Regions from separate parts of the Streptomyces sp. NBC_01775 genome, predicted to be linked through region 2. Evidence: predicted binding sites of a transcription regulator. Region 2 holds the regulator's gene; the other holds the start of a gene.
What was found. Region 2 encodes HspR, which represses chaperone genes until heat shock. Its sites were predicted from a motif close to TTGAGNNNNNNNNNCTCAA; they were not measured.
Positions count from the first base shown of each region.

Region 1: lon (endopeptidase La) is a predicted target of HspR. The motif match lies at 6,443-6,461, and genes of this name have one in related genera.

Region 1 is NZ_CP109104.1:3,096,282-3,105,036, forward strand. Features, by position in the region: gene OHB04_RS13775 (DUF742 domain-containing protein) at 1-173, shown strand, start outside; gene OHB04_RS13780 (GTP-binding protein) at 154-765, shown strand; gene OHB04_RS13785 (styrene monooxygenase/indole monooxygenase family protein) at 867-2,096, shown strand; gene OHB04_RS13790 (MarR family winged helix-turn-helix transcriptional regulator) at 2,106-2,576, opposite strand; gene OHB04_RS13795 (lysozyme) at 2,849-3,715, shown strand; gene lon (endopeptidase La) at 4,006-6,420, opposite strand; gene OHB04_RS13805 (SUKH-4 family immunity protein) at 6,660-7,517, opposite strand; gene OHB04_RS13810 (DUF6406 domain-containing protein) at 7,773-8,042, opposite strand; gene OHB04_RS13815 (hypothetical protein) at 8,318-8,527, shown strand; gene OHB04_RS13820 (RNHCP domain-containing protein) at 8,601-8,755, opposite strand, start outside.
Region 2 is NZ_CP109104.1:4,518,220-4,526,974, reverse strand. Features, by position in the region: gene dnaK (molecular chaperone DnaK) at 1-477, shown strand, start outside; gene grpE (nucleotide exchange factor GrpE) at 474-1,250, shown strand; gene dnaJ (molecular chaperone DnaJ) at 1,278-2,477, shown strand; gene OHB04_RS20175 (heat shock protein transcriptional repressor HspR) at 2,479-2,940, shown strand; gene OHB04_RS20170 (D-alanyl-D-alanine carboxypeptidase family protein) at 2,966-3,874, opposite strand; gene clpB (ATP-dependent chaperone ClpB) at 4,130-6,787, shown strand; gene OHB04_RS20160 (YbjN domain-containing protein) at 6,877-7,425, shown strand; gene OHB04_RS20155 (pyridoxal phosphate-dependent aminotransferase) at 7,560-8,755, opposite strand, start outside.

The DNA of each region.
Region 1 (8,755 bases), 1.4 Mb from region 2:
GTTCCGTCGCGGAGATCTCGGCGCTGCTGAGGATGCCGCTCGGCGTGGTGCGCGTGCTGCTCAGTGACCTCGCCGAACAGGGAAGAATTCGGGTCTTCGGCACCGGCCACGGCGCCGAAAGCCCCGATCGCGCGCTGTTGGAAAGGGTGCTCGGTGGACTTCGCAGGCTCTGAACCCGACCGGGGCCGGGCCCCCGCATGGCAGACGGATCTGAGTCGCGCCCCCATATCCACGAAGATCGTGGTGGCCGGCGGCTTCGGGGTCGGCAAGACGACTTTCGTCGGTGCCGTCTCGGAGATCGAGCCGCTCAAGACCGAGGCGCTGATGACGCAGGCGAGCGAGGAGACCGACGACCTCACGGCGACGCCGGGGAAGACCACGACGACGGTCGCGATGGACTTCGGCAGGATCACCCTCGACGCCGATCTGGTGCTCTATCTCTTCGGCACCCCGGGTCAGCAGCGGTTCTGGTTCATGTGGGACGACCTGGTGCGCGGCGCGATCGGTGCCGTCGTGATGGCCGACACCCGCCGCCTTGAGGACTGCTTTCCCGCACTGGACTATTTCGAGAGCTGCGGTCTGCCCTACGTCGTCGCGGTCAATCACTTCGAGGGGACACCGGCCTACGACGCGCAGGACGTACGCGAGGCCCTGTCGGTGCCCGGTTACGCCCCCATTGTGAACATTGACGCGCGCAAGCGGGAGAAGGTCACCGAGTCGCTCCTCTCACTCGTCGCGCACGCGCTGGACGCGGCCCCCGCCTGAGCGGGCGGCGGGGACCCCGGTGCCCGAGTGTTCGCGAGGCGGCGTCCATGCGCCGGGTGCGCCCGCCGACACGTACGAAACGGAAGATGGAGAGCGCCGCCATGCGGAAGATACTCATAGTCGGAGCTGGGCAGGCCGGCCTTCAGCTCGCCCTCGGGCTCCAGCGGCACGACTACGACGTGACACTGATGTCCAACCGCACGGCGGACGAGATCCGGGGCGGGCGGGTCATGTCGACCCAGTGCATGTTCGACACGGCGCTCCAGCACGAGCGTGACCTGGAGATCAACTTCTGGGAGAGCCAGGCCACGAAGATCCGGAAGCTCGGCGTCTGCGTCGCCGCGCCCGACCACTCCCGTGCCATCGACTGGCTCGGCGAGTTGGACGGGTACGCGCAATCGGTCGACCAGCGGCTGAAGATGGCCGGCTGGATGGAGACCTTCGCGCAGCGCGGCGGACAGCTGGTGATCCACGGCGCCGCGGTCTCCGACCTCGACTTCTTCGCCCGCAACTACGACCTGGTGCTCGTCGCGGCGGGCAAGGGCGAGCTGGTGTCGATGTTCGAGCGGGACGCGGAGCGCTCCCCGTACAAGACGCCGCAGCGCGCGCTGGCGGTCGCCTATGTGAACGGATTGGGCCCGCGCCCCGAGCACCCCGAGATGGAGGACGCATACTGCAACATGGTGCCCGGCGTCGGCGAGCTGTTCGTGACGCCGACGCTCACGACGACGGGCCGGGCCGACCTCCTCTTCTGGGAGGGCATTCCCGGCGGTCCCCTGGACGCGTTCCAGGGCATCAAGGACCCCCAGGAGCACCTGGCCAAGACGCTTGAGCTGATGGAGGAGTACCTCCCCTGGGAGTACGCGCGCTCCACGAAGGTCGAACTGACTGACGCGGGCGGCACACTGGCCGGCCGCTACGCGCCGACCGTGCGCAAGCCGGTCGGGCGGCTGCCCGGAGGCGGCACGGTGCTCGGTGTCGCAGACGTGGTCGTCGCCAACGACCCGATCACGGCTCAGGGCTCCAATTCCGCTTCCAAGTGCGCCGCCTCCTACCTCGACTCCATCCTGGAGCGGGGGGACCGTGACTTCGACGCGGAGTGGATGCAGGGCGCGTTCGACCGGTATTGGGACATTGCCCGGCACGCCACGAAGTGGACCAACGCGATGCTGGCGCCTCCGCCGGAGCATGTGCTGCGGATCATCGGGGCCGCCGGGGAGGCCCAGGCGGTCGCCGACCGGTTCGCCAACGGGTTCGACAACCCGGCCGATTTCGAAGAGTGGTTCTTCGAGCCTGAGAAGGCCGAGGCGTATCTGTCGCGGGTCAGCTGAGCCGGGCGCTCACTCTTCCTGCTCCGCCGTGACATTGAGGCGGTGGAGGAGGCGGGCCAGTTCGGCGATTTCGCCGCGGTCCCAGGCGGCGAGTTTGCGGGCGTAGGAGAGGCGGCGGGCGTCCCGTACCCGGGTGAAGCGGGCCCGCCCCTCTTCCGTGAGCCCCACCAGGGAAGCGCGCCGGTCGCCCGGGTCCGGTACGCGGTCCACGAGGCCGAGTGCCACGAGCGCGTGCAGCTGCCTGCTCATGGTCGCCTTGCCGACCCCGAAATACGCCGCCAGATCCGTCGCCCGCTGCGGGCCGGCGTCCTCCAGCCGTACGAGAAGGCCGTATGCGGCGGGCTCCAGGTCGGGGTGGACCTGCCGCGCCATCTCGCCGGAGGAGGCACGGGCCCGGCGGAGGAAGACCGCCAACTCGCGCTCCACGTCGAGACATTCGGGCCCGAAGAGCCCGTCGGGGTCCGTGTCGGCCTTGTGCACGTAAGCGCCCTCTCCGGCGTTTTCCTTGAAGAAACTTTCTGCCAGCGTCCGCGATCGTCGCAGCTCCTCCAGTATTTCGCAGGATTAGACCAACGGCAGACGGCGGGGCACCTTCCGCCTGCCCGGTCTACGCGCGTACCTTCAGCCTGACATGACCACACCAGTGGCATGCCACCTCTCGCGCGTCGCAGTATGAAAACCCCCCACATAGCGACATACTTCGCACGTACGCACGTACCAGACCCCCACCACCAGAGGCTCCGGAGGCAGCGATGCCCAGCTTCAGATCCGGTACGGCCCGTCGCAGACGCGGAATCGCGGCTGCCCTCGGGATGATCTTGTCCCTGCTCGCTCTCGTCCTGGCTCTGCCGGGCACCGCCTCGGCATCCCCTGACGCCGGTGCCAAGGCCCCGGTCAAGCCCGGTGAGGCATGGATGGGCGCGGGCATCCAGATGCACGAGGGCGACTCGACCGACGGGACCCCGCCCAACAGGGAGCGCGCGGGACTGGCCGCGACGGTCCACGGCGTGGATGTCAGCAGCCACCAGGGCAACGTCGCCTGGTCGACCCTGTGGAACAGCGGCGTCCGCTTCGCCTACACCAAGGCCACGGAGGGCACCAGCTACAAGAATCCGTACTTCGCCCAGCAGTACAACGGTTCGTACAACGTGGGCATGATCAGGGGCGCGTACCACTTCGCGACGCCCAACTCGTCCAGCGGCGCCACCCAGGCCAACTACTTCGTCGGAAACGGCGGCGGCTGGAGCAAGGACGGCAAGACGCTGCCGGGCGTGCTCGACATCGAGTACAACCCCTACGGCGCGACCTGTTACGGCCTGAGCAAGAGCGCGATGGTCAACTGGATCAAGGACTTCACCAGCACGTACAAGGCCAAGACCGGGCGTGACGCGGTGATCTACACCACCACGAGCTGGTGGACGCAGTGCACCGGCAACAGCGGCGCCTTCGGCAACACCAACCCCCTGTGGATCGCCCGCTACGCCTCCTCGCCGGGCACGCTCCCGGCCGGCTGGGGCTTCTACACCTTCTGGCAGTACACCTCCACCGGCCCGACCGTGGGGGATCACAACTACTTCAACGGAGCGATCGACCGCCTGAAGGCGCTGGCCAACGGCTGAAACAGCCACCACCCCCGGCCGGGGGCGTGGGGGTCGCCCCCCACACGACAACAGCAACGGAGCGATCGACCGCCTGAAGGCCCTGACCAACGGCTGAAACAGCCACCACCCCCGGCCGGGGGCGTGGGGGTCGCCCCCCACACGACAACAGCAACGGAGCGATCGACCGCCTGAAGGCCCTGGCCAACGGCTGAAACAGCCTGACGGCCACTCGCCAACGGCTGCCGCTGTCGCACGAGTGGCCCCCGCCCTGGAGGCGGGGGCCACTCTCTGTGCGCCGGGCGCGTCCGTCACGCCGCGACCGGCGTCTCCCGGGCGGGGGTCTGCGCGGGGGTCAGCGCCAGCTCCAGGACCTGGCGGACGTCGGAGACGGGGTGGACGTCGAGGCCGTCCAGCACCTCCGCGGGGACGTCGTCCAGGTCGGGCTCGTTCCGCTTGGGGATGATCACGGTGGTCACCCCGGCGCGGTGAGCCGCCAGCAGCTTCTGCTTGACGCCGCCGATGGGCAGCACCCGCCCTGTCAGTGAGACCTCGCCGGTCATCGCCACCTCGGGCCGCACCTGACGCCCGCTCAGCAGCGAGGCCAGCGCGGTGGTCATGGTGACACCGGCGCTCGGTCCGTCCTTTGGTACGGCGCCCGCGGGAACGTGCAGGTGGATGCCGCGTTCCTTCAGGTCGCCGACGGGCAGCTCGACCTCGGCGCCGCGCGAGCGCAGGTAGGAGAGCGCGATGTGCGCGGACTCCTTCATCACGTCGCCGAGCTGTCCGGTCAGGGTCAGCCCCGAGGCTCCCGTCTCGGGGTCGGACAGCGACGCCTCGACGAAGAGCACGTCGCCGCCCGCGCCCGTGACGGCCAGGCCGGTGGCCACGCCCGGCACCGCGGTGCGGCGCTCGGCCGGGTCCTGTGCGGACTCGGGGGTGTGGTGCGGGCGGCCGATGAGCTCGCGCAGCTCTTCGGTGCCGACGGTGTAGGGCAGCTCCAGCTCGCCGAGCTGCTGCTTGGCCGCGACCTTGCGCAGCACCCGTTGGACGGCGCGCTCCAGGCTCCGTACGCCCGCCTCGCGGGTGTACTCGGCGGCCAGCTTGCGCAGGGCCTCCTCCTCGAAGGTCACCTCGCCGCTCTCCAGCCCCGCGCGCTCCAGCTGACGGGGCAGCAGGTGGTCGCGGGCGATGGTGATCTTCTCGGGCTCGGTGTACCCGTCGAGCTGGACGACCTCCATACGGTCGAGCAGCGGCTGCGGGATGGACTCCAGGACGTTGGCGGTCGCGAGGAACACCACGTCGGACAGGTCGAGCTCGACCTCCAGGTAGTGGTCGCGGAACGTGTGGTTCTGGGCCGGGTCCAGGACCTCCAGCAGCGCGGCGGCCGGGTCGCCCCGGAAGTCGGAGCCGACCTTGTCGACCTCGTCCAGCAGGACGACCGGGTTCATGGAGCCGGCCTCCTTGATGGCGCGGACGACGCGGCCGGGCAGCGCCCCGACGTAGGTGCGCCGGTGGCCGCGGATCTCGGCCTCGTCGCGGACGCCGCCGAGCGCGACGCGGACGAACTTGCGGCCCATCGCGCGGGCGACGGACTCGCCCAGCGAGGTCTTGCCGACGCCGGGCGGGCCGGTCAGCGCGAGCACCGCTCCCCCGCGCCGCCCTCCGACGACGCCGAGGCCGCGCTCCTCGCGCCTCTTGCGGACGGCGAGGTATTCGGTGATGCGCTCCTTGACGTCCTGAAGGCCTGCGTGGTCCTCGTCCAGGACGGCCTGGGCGCCGCTGATGTCGTACGCGTCCTCCGTGCGCTCGTTCCAGGGCAGCTCCAGGACGGTGTCGAGCCAGGTGCGGATCCAGCTGCCCTCGGGGGACTGGTCGCTGGAGCGCTCCAGCTTGTCGACCTCCTTGAGGGCCGCCTTGCGGACCTCCTCGGGCAGGTCGGCGGCCTCGACGCGGGCGCGGTAGTCCTCGCCCTCGTCCTCGGGGTCGCCGTTCAGCTCGGCCAGCTCCTTGCGGACGGCCTCCAGCTGACGGCGCAGCAGGAACTCGCGCTGCTGCTTGTCGACGCCCTCCTGGACGTCCTTGGCGATGGACTCGGCGACGTCCTGCTCGGCGAGGTGCTCACGCAGCGCCTCGGTGGCGGCCTTGAGCCGCTCGACGGGGTCGGTGGTGCGCAGCAGCGCCAGCTTCTGTTCGGTGCTCAGGAACGGGGAGTATCCGGCGTTGTCCGCGAGCTGGGAGACGCCGTCGATCTGCTGCACCCGGTCCACGACCTGCCATGCGCCGCGCTTGCGGAGCCAGTCGGTGATGAGCGCCTTGTACTCCTTCATCAGCTCGCTCACCGCGCCGGGCAGGGGGTCTGGCACGCTCTCCTCGACCTCGGTGCCCTCCACCCACAGCGCGGCGCCCGGGCCCGTCGTACCGGCGCCGATCCGGACGCGGCGTACACCGCGGATCAGCGCACCGGGGTCACCGTCGGCGAGCCTGCCGACCTGCTCGACCCGGCCGAGCACGCCGATGCCGGGGTACTGCCCCTCCACCCGGGGAACAAGCAGCACCCGTGGCTTGTCTCCCTGGGGTGCGGCGGCCTGCGCGGCCTCCACAGCCGCACGTACGTCGCTCTCCGAGAGATCCAGCGGCACCACCATTCCCGGCAGAACGACGCCGTCGCTCTCGGCATCCAGGGGCAGCACGGGCAAGGTGAGCGGGGTGGACTCGGTAGCCATGATCTCTCCCTCTGCAAGCAACTTGAGTAATACCCACTCAATGCTTGTGAGGGCGAGGATGTTCCCCCGATTCCGGGATGAGGCGTTCGCCGTGAGCGATCAGCGATCAGCTGTCCTTCGCAGGTGCACCTTGCGAGGTCCGGTTCAACATTGCGAGGGGTCTCGCATGCCCCGGGCTGCTCCGCCCGGCGGCAGGACGGGGCGGCGATGGTGGTCGGCTGCCGTCCGACCGATCGACGTCACTCGTTGTGGAGCACGTACGACCAGGCGGGCTGCTCACTGCCCGGCTCGTCGACTTCGGCCAGCGATCCCAGGACCCAATAGGTGATCTGTCCTCGCTCGGAATTGGCCGGGGGCAGAATACTGCGCGTACGCAGCCCGGTGACCCACAGTGCGACCATGGTGAGGAAATCTTCGAGGCTGTGCGCGGCGGGAAGGCCGGCGAGGTGGTCCTGGCGCGGCTTCGTGGGAACGCGCAGGACGTGTCCGGTGGACCCGTCGACGACGAGCTTGCCGCCCATCCACTTGCCGATCTGGAAGAAGGGCCCGCTTTCCGGGACAGGCTCGATTCCCTCGGGCCAGGAGGGCAGTTCGTCGAGAATGCCGATCTCCCAGTCGCCGAACGGGAAAAGCCCCATGGCTCCTTCGCGCAGGTATGGCAGCCCGAATTCCAGGAGAAGTTCGCGGGTCGCCGCATGGGTGAGCCGATCCGGGAAATCCTCGACCTCGATGGGATAGATCGCGTCCTCGCCGAACAGGGTGATGACGTCCTCGTGACTCGGGGCCGGCGCGTCGCTCGGACTGCTCGCGCCCGCGTCCGTGTAATCCCAGCTCAGGGGCTGCTGCCGGGCACCGAAGTCGGAGATGTCCACACCGTCAGCAGGCCGGATGGCGAGCAGTCCCAAGCCGCCCCCGAAAACGACGACTTCATCCACGGCCAATGGGGCGCAAGGCAGTACAACAGCCTGCTCGCTTCGCCGGGGGGACGACGAGCCGAACAGTTCCCGGGCGAGAGCGGGCGAAGCGGAGCCGTCCGTGGGTGACGCGGGCCAGGTGAGATCCGCACGATGCTCCTGCGGAATCTCGTCGTTTTCCATGGAGACAAAAAGGCCACTTGGCCACCGAGCCCACCCTCACGCCACCATGCGCCGACGCGACCGGCGACCTCTTCCTCGGGGATTCCGGGGGTGCCGGTGGTTGGCTCGGGCATGATCCCCCTCAGTTGCGCGATGACTCCTCGACCCTGTGCGTGGCTGCGTGCGAATGGCCTGGCCTATTTGCGCATGGCCTGGCTATTGCTGTCGCATGACCCGGGCAGGCGGTGTCGCCCGCAGAAGTGGGCGGTGGCGGTCTCAGGCCGGGGCGGTCGCGACGCGGCACAGCACCACGATCCAGTCGTCCTCGCTCGGCCAACCCGTCAAGTCGGCGAGCTGCCACGTCTCGTCGCCCACGGGGAAGTTCTCACCAACGCGGAGGATGTGAGTCTGCTCCTCGGTGGCGAAGGTCACGAGCCGAACCCTGACCGCGGCGTCGGACTCCCTGTAGATGTCGTTCACTGAGAAGCTGGCGTGCTCAAGATTTCGCTGAATTCCGTGCCAGAGGTGAATCGTGTCAGCACTCACTTCTCATGCTCCAAAGATGCGCACTGGTTGCTGCGGTATTTCATGAATTCCTTGATGGTCAGCGGCTGGGGACGCCTCGAGTTGCGCGGACTGCGCAACTGAATCAGGCCCTTGTCGTCGACCGAGACGATCTCGTAGGCGTGGGAACTCAGGAGGTCCGTCTCGATCTTGTTCTCCGCACCAGTGCCCCTGGGAGGGTGCCGACAACGACCGGTCTGCTGGCATTCCGTGAGCTCCCGCAGGTGGGCCGGGAGTTGCTTTCCCGGGCTGCGGCCGTGCGTATCGTACTGCGTCGGGAATTCGTGACGGACGCGGAATGGGCGGGCGTCCGGCCGCTGCTGCCGATGCCGGCCTGGCTCCAGGGACATGGCAGACGCGCCGTTTCCTCCTCCGCCCCGGTCACGGCCGTCGTCTCTGCCGATGAGGCGGCCAACGCCTCGGACAGCTCCTACCAGTCGATCCCCTCCCCCAAGGGGATCGACTGATCGGCCGAGGACGGCGGAGTGCGGACAGGCCGTAGCGGACGGACAGCAGCGGCCGGGCGAGTGGGCCTGGCCGCTACAGCGCCAGCAGCGCCCGAACCGGTATCCGGGGGTCCGAGAGGGGGCGGACGGCCATGCGGAGCAGGGCCAGCGGGTTGTCGTCGCCCGCGATGCGGTTGGCGCTCAGTTCGCCGCAGGTGTGGCAGAGGTGGATCAGCATCCACTCCCCGT
Region 2 (8,755 bases):
AAGGAACAGAAGATGCAGGTCACGGGCGGCTCCAGCCTGCCCAAGGACGACATCGAGCGCATGATGCGCGAGGCCGAGCAGTACGCCGACGACGACGCCAAGCGCCGCGAGTCCGCCGAGACCCGCAACCAGGCCGAACAGCTCGTCTACACCACCGAGAAGTTCCTCAAGGACAACGAGGAGAAGGTCCCGGCCGACACCAAGTCGGAGGTCGAGACCGCCCTTGAGGACCTCAAGGAGAAGCTGAAGGGCGAGGACACCGCGGCCATCCGCGAGTCGTCCGAGAAGGTCGCCGCCACCAGCCAGAAGCTGGGCCAGGCCCTCTACGCCGAGGCGCAGCAGAACCAGGCGGCCGGCGGTGCCGAGGCCGGCGCCGACGCGCCGGGCGGCGCCAAGCCCGAGGGCGGCGACGAGGACGTCGTCGACGCCGAGATCGTCGACGACGACCAGCAGAAGCCCAAGGACGGTGCGGCGTGACGGAGGAGACACCGGGCTTCGCGAAGGAGCCCGACGTCCCCGCCGACACCGGCCCCGCACAGACCGCCGCCTCCGGTAAGGAGGCGGCGGCCCCGGGGCAGTCGGCCGGGGACGCCCAGCACTCCGAACAGGCTCCCCACTCCGAACAAGACCTGGACGCGGCGCGGGACATGAACGAGAGCAACGGCAGCAGCGACATCGTCGACAGCGCAGCCGCCGACGGCACGGCCCCGGACGGCGAGGCGGGCGAGGGCGACGTGGCCCGCACCGCCGAGCTGGACCAGACGCGCACCGCGCTCCACGAGCGCACGCAGGACCTCCAGCGGCTCCAGGCGGAGTTCCAGAACTACCGCCGCAGGGTCGAGCGGGACCGCGCCACGGTCAAGGAGATCGCCGTCGCGAACCTGCTGACGGAGCTGCTGCCGGTGCTGGACGACATCGGCCGTGCGCGTGATCACGGTGAGCTGGTCGGCGGCTTCAAGTCGGTGGCCGAGTCGCTGGAGATGGTCGCGGCCAAGATGGGTCTGATGCAGTTCGGCAAGGAGGGCGAGCCCTTCGACCCGACGGTCCACGAGGCGCTGATGCACTCCTACTCCCCGGATGTCACGGAGACGACGTGCGTGCAGATCCTCCAGCCGGGGTACCGCATCGGCGAGCGGACCATCCGCCCCGCGCGGGTCGGTGTGGCCGAGCCGCAGCCCGGCACCAAGGGTGAGGGCGGCGACGCCGCAGGCTCGCCGGAAGAGGAGAACGGTGGCCCGGACGAGGGCTGACCGCGGACGGGAGGAGGGACGTCGAGGATGAGTACCAAGGACTTCATCGAGAAGGACTACTACAAGGTCCTCGGCGTCCCCAAGGACGCCACCGAAGCCGAGATCAAGAAGGCGTACCGCAAGCTCGCCCGGGAGAACCACCCGGACGCCAACGCAGGCGACCCCAAGGCCGAAGAGCGCTTCAAGGACGCCTCCGAGGCGTACGACGTCCTCGGTGACGCCAAGCGCCGCAAGGAGTACGACGAGGCGCGCACCCTCTTCGGCAGCGGCGGCTTCCGGCCCGGCGGGGCCGGGGGCGCGGGCGGCCCCGGCGGAGGAACGTTCAACTTCGACCTGGGCGACCTGTTCGGCGGCGGCCAGGGCGGCGGGGGCGCGGGCGGTCCCGCCGGCGGCTTCGGCGGCGGGCTCGGCGATGTCTTCGGCGGGCTCTTCAACCGCGGCGGCGGCAGCACCCGCACCCAGCCGAGGCGCGGCCAGGACATCGAATCCGAGGTGACGCTCAGCTTCACCGAGGCGGTGGACGGGGCCACGGTCCCGCTGCGGATGTCCAGCAGCGCCGCGTGCAAGGAGTGCGCGGGCACGGGCGACAAGAACGGCACCCCGCGGGTGTGCCCCACCTGTGTGGGCACCGGGCAGGTCTCCCGTGGCGGGGGCGGCGGCTTCTCGCTGACCGACCCGTGCGTGGACTGCCGGGGCCGCGGCCTCATCGCGCAGGACCCCTGCGAGACCTGCAAGGGCTCGGGCCGCGCCACCAGCTCGCGCACGATGCAGGTGCGCATCCCGGCGGGCGTCAGCGACGGCCAGCGCATCCGGCTGCGCGGCAAGGGCGCACCGGGCGAGCGGGGCGGGCCAGGCGGTGACCTGTACGTCGTCGTGCACGTCGACAGGCACCCGGTCTTCGGCCGTAAGGGGGACAACCTCACCGTCACCGTGCCGGTCACCTTCCCGGAGGCGGCCCTCGGCGGCGAGGTGAAGGTCCCCACGCTGGGCGGCCCGCCCGTCACCCTGAAGCTCCCGCCCGGCATCCCCTCGGGTCGCACGATGCGGGCCAGGGGCAAGGGCGCGGTCCGCAAGGACGGGACACGCGGCGATCTGCTGGTGACAGTGGAGGTGTCGGTGCCCAAGGATCTGAGTGAGAAGGCGAAGGATTCCCTGGAGTCCTATCGGGACGCGACAGCGGGAGAGGACCCGCGCGCTGCGTTGTTCAAGGCAGCGAAGGGAGACTGAAGTGGATGGCCGGGACGGACGCAGAAGAGGGTATGCGGCTTCGTACGAGCTGACCGAGGAATCTCCGGTCTACGTCATCTCGGTCGCCGCTCAGCTGTCGGGCCTGCATCCGCAGACGCTCCGGCAGTACGACCGTCTCGGCCTGGTGTCGCCGGACCGCACGCCCGGACGCGGCCGGCGCTACTCGGCGCGCGACATCGAGCTGCTGCGCGAGGTGCAGCGGCTCAGCCAGGACGAGGGCATCAACCTGGCGGGGATCAAGCGGATCATCGAGCTGGAGCAGCAGGTGAGCGCGCTCAAGGCGCGGGTCGCCGAGCTGTCGGCCGCCGTGGAGGGCGCCGCCGCGGCGATGCAGCAGCGCGAGGCGCAGGTGCACGCCTCCTACCGGCGCGACCTGGTGCCGTACGACGACGTGCACCAGTCGGGCGCGCTGGTGGTCTGGCGCCCCAGGCCCAGGGAGTGAGCCCGGGGCCCGGGGCGCCAGGAGGTCACTTCGAGAAGCCGTAGTTCAGGAGCTTCTTCGCGTCCGCCGTGCGCTTGGCGACGGAGGAGGAGGTGAGGACGGTGCCGATGACCGTCTTGCCGCCGCGGGTGGCGGCGAACACCAGGCAGTACTTGGCCTCGGGGCCCGAGCCGGTCTTGACGCCGATGGCGCCCGAGTAGCTGCCCAGCAGGTTGTTCGTGTTGGACCAGGACATGGTCCGGTGGCCGCCGCTCTTGGTGACGGTCTTCTGCTTGGTCGAGCGGGTCTTCACGATCGAGCGGAAGGTGGAGTTCTTCATCGCGCTGCTGGCGAGCTTGGTCAGGTCCCGCGCGGTCGAGTAGTTCTTGCCGTGGCCGATGCCGTCGAACGAGTCGAAGTGCGTGTTCTTCAGGCCCAGGCTCTTGGCGGTGGAGTTCATCTTGCCGATGAAGGACTTCACCCGCTTGGCCCGGGTGGAGCCGCTGCCGAACTTGTCGGCCAGCGCGTAGGCCGCGTCACAGCCGGAGGGCAGCATCAGGCCGTACAGGAGCTGACGGACGGTGACCTTGTCCCCGACGATCAGCCGGGCCGAGGAGGCGGTGTTCCGGACGATGTAGTCGCTGTACGCCTTCTGGATCTTGACCTTGCTGTTGAGGTTGAGGTTCTTCTGGGCGAGCACCACCCGGGCCGTCATGATCTTGGTGGTCGAGCCGGTGGAACGCCGGGTGTCGGCGGCCTTGGTGTAGAGGCTCTTGGCGGTGCCGTTGTTCATCACGAAGCCGCTCTTGGCGACGATCGAGGGCTTCTTGGCCGCGGCGGCTGCCTGCGGTGCCGCTGCGAGTGCCGGGGAGGTCAGGGCCCCCGCCGTCAGGACGGCTCCGGCGGTGACCATCACCGCGGAGACCCGGCCGATGCCGTTGATGCCGATTTTCACTGTGTTTGCTCCAAATGCCCCTGTGCTGGGGCTCCTTGAGTGGGCCGCACCCTTGGTGAGACTCCGGGGGACGCCCGGTGGATGCGCTCTCAGGGCTGTTTTCGTCAGGGTTTTACGAACGGGTTGCTGACGGATGCGGATACCGGGAACGAAACGGGATCGTAGACGGTTGTACGGGGTACTCGGCCTTGAGCGGAGTAGGCTCAACTTGCTGCATACTGAAGAAGGCAACTCATCGGAGGAGGAGCGCAGGACGTGGACGCGGAGCTGACCAACAAGAGCCGGGACGCGATCAGCGGGGCGAACAGCCGTGCGGTCACCGAGGGACACCCCGACATCACCCCGGCGCATCTGCTTCTCGCCCTGCTCACGGGTGAGGACAACGAGAACATCCAGGACCTGGTCGCGGCGGCCGGCGCCGACCAGGCCGCGCTGCGCGCGGGCGCCGAGCGCCGGCTCGCCGCGCTCCCCACCGTCCAGGGCTCGACCGTCAGCAGGCCGCAGGCCGACCGCGATCTGCTGGCCGTCATCACGGACGCCTCGCAGCGCGCCAAGGAACTGGGCGACAGCTTCGTCTCCACCGAGCACCTGCTGATCGGGATCGCCGCGAAGGGCGGCAGCACCGCCGACCTCCTCAAGGAGCAGGGCGCCGGCGACAAGAAGCTGGTGGTGGCCTTCCAGGAGCAGCGCGGCAGCAAGCGCGTGACCAACGCGGATCCCGAGGGCACCTACAAGGCGCTGGAGAAGTTCGGCACCGACCTGACGGGCGCGGCCCGCGAGGGCAAGCTCGACCCGGTCATCGGCCGCGACCACGAGATCCGCCGCGTCGTGCAGGTCCTCTCGCGGCGCACGAAGAACAACCCCGTGCTCATCGGCGAGCCCGGCGTCGGCAAGACCGCCGTCGTCGAGGGTCTGGCCCAGCGCGTGATCAAGGGCGATGTGCCCGAGTCGCTGCGCGACAAGCGGATCGTCGCGCTCGACCTGAGCGCGATGGTGGCCGGGGCGAAGTACCGGGGTGAGTTCGAGGAGCGGCTCAAGACCGTGCTCTCCGAGATCAAGGAGAGCGACGGCCAGGTCATCACCTTCATCGACGAGCTGCACACCGTCGTCGGCGCGGGCGCCGGCGGCGACTCGGCCATGGACGCGGGCAACATGCTCAAGCCGATGCTGGCCCGGGGCGAGCTGCGGATGGTCGGCGCCACCACGCTGGACGAGTACCGCGAGCGGATCGAGAAGGACCCCGCGCTGGAGCGCCGCTTCCAGCAGGTGCTGGTCGCCGAGCCCACCGTCGAGGACTCCATCGCGATCCTGCGCGGCCTCAAGGGGCGCTACGAGGCGCACCACAAGGTGCAGATCTCCGACAGCGCCCTGGTGGCCGCCGCCGCGCTCTCCGACCGCTACATCACCTCCCGCTTCCTCCCCGACAAGGCCATCGACCTGGTGGACGAGGCGGCCTCCCGGCTCCGGATGGAGATCGACTCCTCCCCGCTGGAGATCGACGAGCTCCAGCGCGCGGTCGACCGGCTCAAAATGGAGGAGCTGGCCCTGGACAAGGAGACCGACCCCGCCTCCGTCGAGCGTCTGGAGCGGCTGCGCCGCGAGCTGGCCGACAAGGAGGAGGAGCTGCGCGGCCTCACGGCCCGCTGGGAGAAGGAGAAGCAGGGCCTCAACCGCGTCGGTGAGCTGAAGGAACAGCTCGACGAACTGCGCGGTCAGGCGGAGCGCGCCCAGCGCGACGGCGACTTCGACACCGCCTCCAAGCTGCTCTACGGCGAGATCCCCGGCGTGGAGCGGGAGCTGGAGGCGGCCTCCGAGGAGGAGGAAGAGGCCAAGAAGGAGGCCGAGGCCGCTACGGCGGCGGGCCGGGCGGACAAGCGGGACAAGATGGTCAAGGAGGAGGTCGGCTCCGACGACATCGCGGACGTCGTCGCCTCCTGGACCGGCATCCCCGCCGGCCGCCTGCTGGAGGGCGAGACGCAGAAGCTGCTGCGTATGGAGGACGAGCTGGGCCAACGGCTGATCGGCCAGACCGAGGCAGTACGCGCCGTCTCCGACGCCGTACGCCGCACCCGTGCCGGCATCGCCGACCCCAACCGCCCCACCGGCTCCTTCCTCTTCCTCGGCCCCACCGGTGTCGGCAAGACCGAGCTGGCCAAGGCGCTGGCCGACTTCCTGTTCGACGACGAGCGGGCGATGGTCCGCATCGACATGAGCGAGTACGGCGAGAAGCACTCGGTGGCCCGCCTCGTGGGCGCGCCCCCCGGCTACGTCGGCTACGAGGAGGGCGGCCAGCTCACCGAGGCCGTACGCCGCCGCCCCTACAGCGTCGTCCTGCTGGACGAGGTCGAAAAGGCGCACCACGACGTCTTCGACGTCCTTCTCCAGGTCCTCGACGACGGCCGTCTCACCGACGGCCAGGGCCGCACCGTCGACTTCCGCAACACGATCCTGATCCTGACCTCCAACCTGGGCAGCCAGCATCTGATCGACCCGCTGGAGAAGGAGGAGGAGAAGCGCGAGCAGGTCCTCGCGGCCGTCCGGGCGGCCTTCCGCCCGGAATTCCTCAACCGCCTGGACGACCTGGTCATCTTCTCAGCGCTGGCGGGCGACGAGCTGCGGCGGATCGCCCAGCTCCAGATCGACGCGCTCCAGCGCCGCCTGTCCGAACGCCGCCTCACGCTCGACGTCACCCCGGCGGCGCTCGACTGGCTCGCCGCCGAGGGCAACGATCCCGCGTACGGGGCGCGGCCCCTGCGCCGTCTTGTGCAGACCGCCATCGGGGACCAGCTCGCGCGGGAGATCCTCGCGGCGGAGGTCCGCGACGGTGACGTGGTCCGGGTGGACCACGTCGAGGGGTGGGAAGGCCTGACGGTCGGCTCCCCGGCGGACACGCCCGCGGCGGGCGGCTTGTAGCCCGTCCGGTCGGGAGGTACCCCCGAGGTTGCCATTGCCGGGGGCCCGTGCGGGAGGATGAGCGGAATCCGTATGAAGGGAACACCCACGTGAGCATCGACCCGTCCTCGATCCCGAACTTCGGGGGCCAGCCCGAACCGGAGGACTCCGGCCCGAGCGGTCCGGTCATCCCGGACCAGGACCTCGTCAAGCAGCTCCTCGACCAGATGGAGCTGAAGTACGTCGTCGACGACGAGGGAGACCTCGCGGCGCCGTGGGAGGAGTTCCGCACCTACTTCATGTTCCGCGGGGAGGAGGAGCAGCAGGTCTTCTCCGTCCGGACGTTCTACGACCGGCCGCACACCATCGAGGAGAAGCCCAAGCTCCTCGAGGCCATCGACGACTGGAACCGCCGCACGCTGTGGCCGAAGGTCTACAGCCACACCCACGACGACGGCAGCGTCCGCCTCATCGGCGAGGCCCAGATGCTGGTCGGCACCGGTGTCTCCCTGGAGCACTTCGTCTCCAGCACGGTCAGCTGGGTCCGCGCCTCGATCGAGTTCGACAAGTGGCTCGTGGAGCAGTTCGGCCTGGAGAAGGACGTCGACTCCTCCGAGGGCGGCGACGGCGAGGGCAACGGCGAGAACAACAACGCCTGACTCGTCCCGCTCGCGGCCCTCACGAACGAAGCCGGGCAGCACGAACGAAGCCGGGCAGCACCAGCAAGGCCGGGCAGCCGTCTCGTACGGGCTGCCCGGCTCTGTGCGTTCGCCCCCGGCTCCCGGCCGGCCCGTCACCTGCCGGACAGGTGACGCAGCCGTGCCGCCGCTTCCTCCAGGACCTCAAGGCGCTTGCAGAAGGCGAAGCGGACGTACGGGGCGCCGGCCGGTTCGTGGTCGTAGAAGACCTGGGTGGGGACGGCGACGACTCCGGCGCGGCCCGGCAGGTCCAGGCAGAAGGCGGTGCCGTCGGTGGCGCCCAGGGGGCGGATGTCGGTGGTGATGAAGTAGGTGCCCGCGGGGCGGAAGACCCCGAAGCCCGCCGCGCGCAGCCCCTCCGCCAGGAGGTCCCGCTTGGCGCGCAGGTCCTCGCGCAGCGCGGTGTAGTAGTCGTCGGGCAGCGCCAGCGCCTCCGCGACGGCGTACTGGAAGGGCCCGGCGGACACGTACGTCAGGTACTGCTTGGCGGAGCGCACCGCGGTCACCAGGGCGGGGGTGCCGGTGACCCAGCCGACCTTCCAGCCGGTGAAGGAGAAGGTCTTGCCCGAGGAGCTGATGGTGACCGTGCGCTCGCGCATGCCGGGGAACGAGGCGAGGGGGAGGTGCTCGCCGTCGAAGACGAGATGTTCGTAGACCTCGTCGGTGACGGCCAGCAGGTCGCGCTCGACGCACAGCTCGGCGACGGCGGCCAGCTCCGCGCGGCTCAGTACGGTGCCCGTGGGGTTGTGGGGGGTGTTGAGGAGGATGAGGCGGGTGCGGTCGGTGACCGCGTCGCGCAGTTCGTCGAGGTCGAGACGGTAGGTGCGGTCGGCCGCCCTGCCGTCGGCCGCCCCGCCGTCGGCTGACTCGTTGCCGACCGCCCCGCCGTCGGCCGTTCCCCCGGTGGCCGGGCGCAGCATGACGGGGACCCGCGTGCCGCCGGCCATGGCGATGGAGGCGGCGTAGGAGTCGTAGTACGGCTCCAGCGCGATCACCTCGTCGCCGGGCTCGACCAGCGCGAGCAGGGAGGCGGCGATGGCCTCCGTCGCGCCCGCGGTGACCAGGACCTCGGTGTCCGGGTCGTAGGTCATCCCGTAGAAGCGCCGCTGGTGGTCGGCGATGGCGGCGCGTAGCTCGGGGACGCCGGGGCCCGGCGGGTACTGGTTGCCGCGACCGTCCCGCAGGGCGCGCACGGCGGCCTCGCGGACCTGTTCGGGGCCGTCCGTGTCGGGGAAGCCCTGGCCGAGGTTGAGGGCGCCGGTCTTCACGGCCAGCGCGGACATCTCGGCGA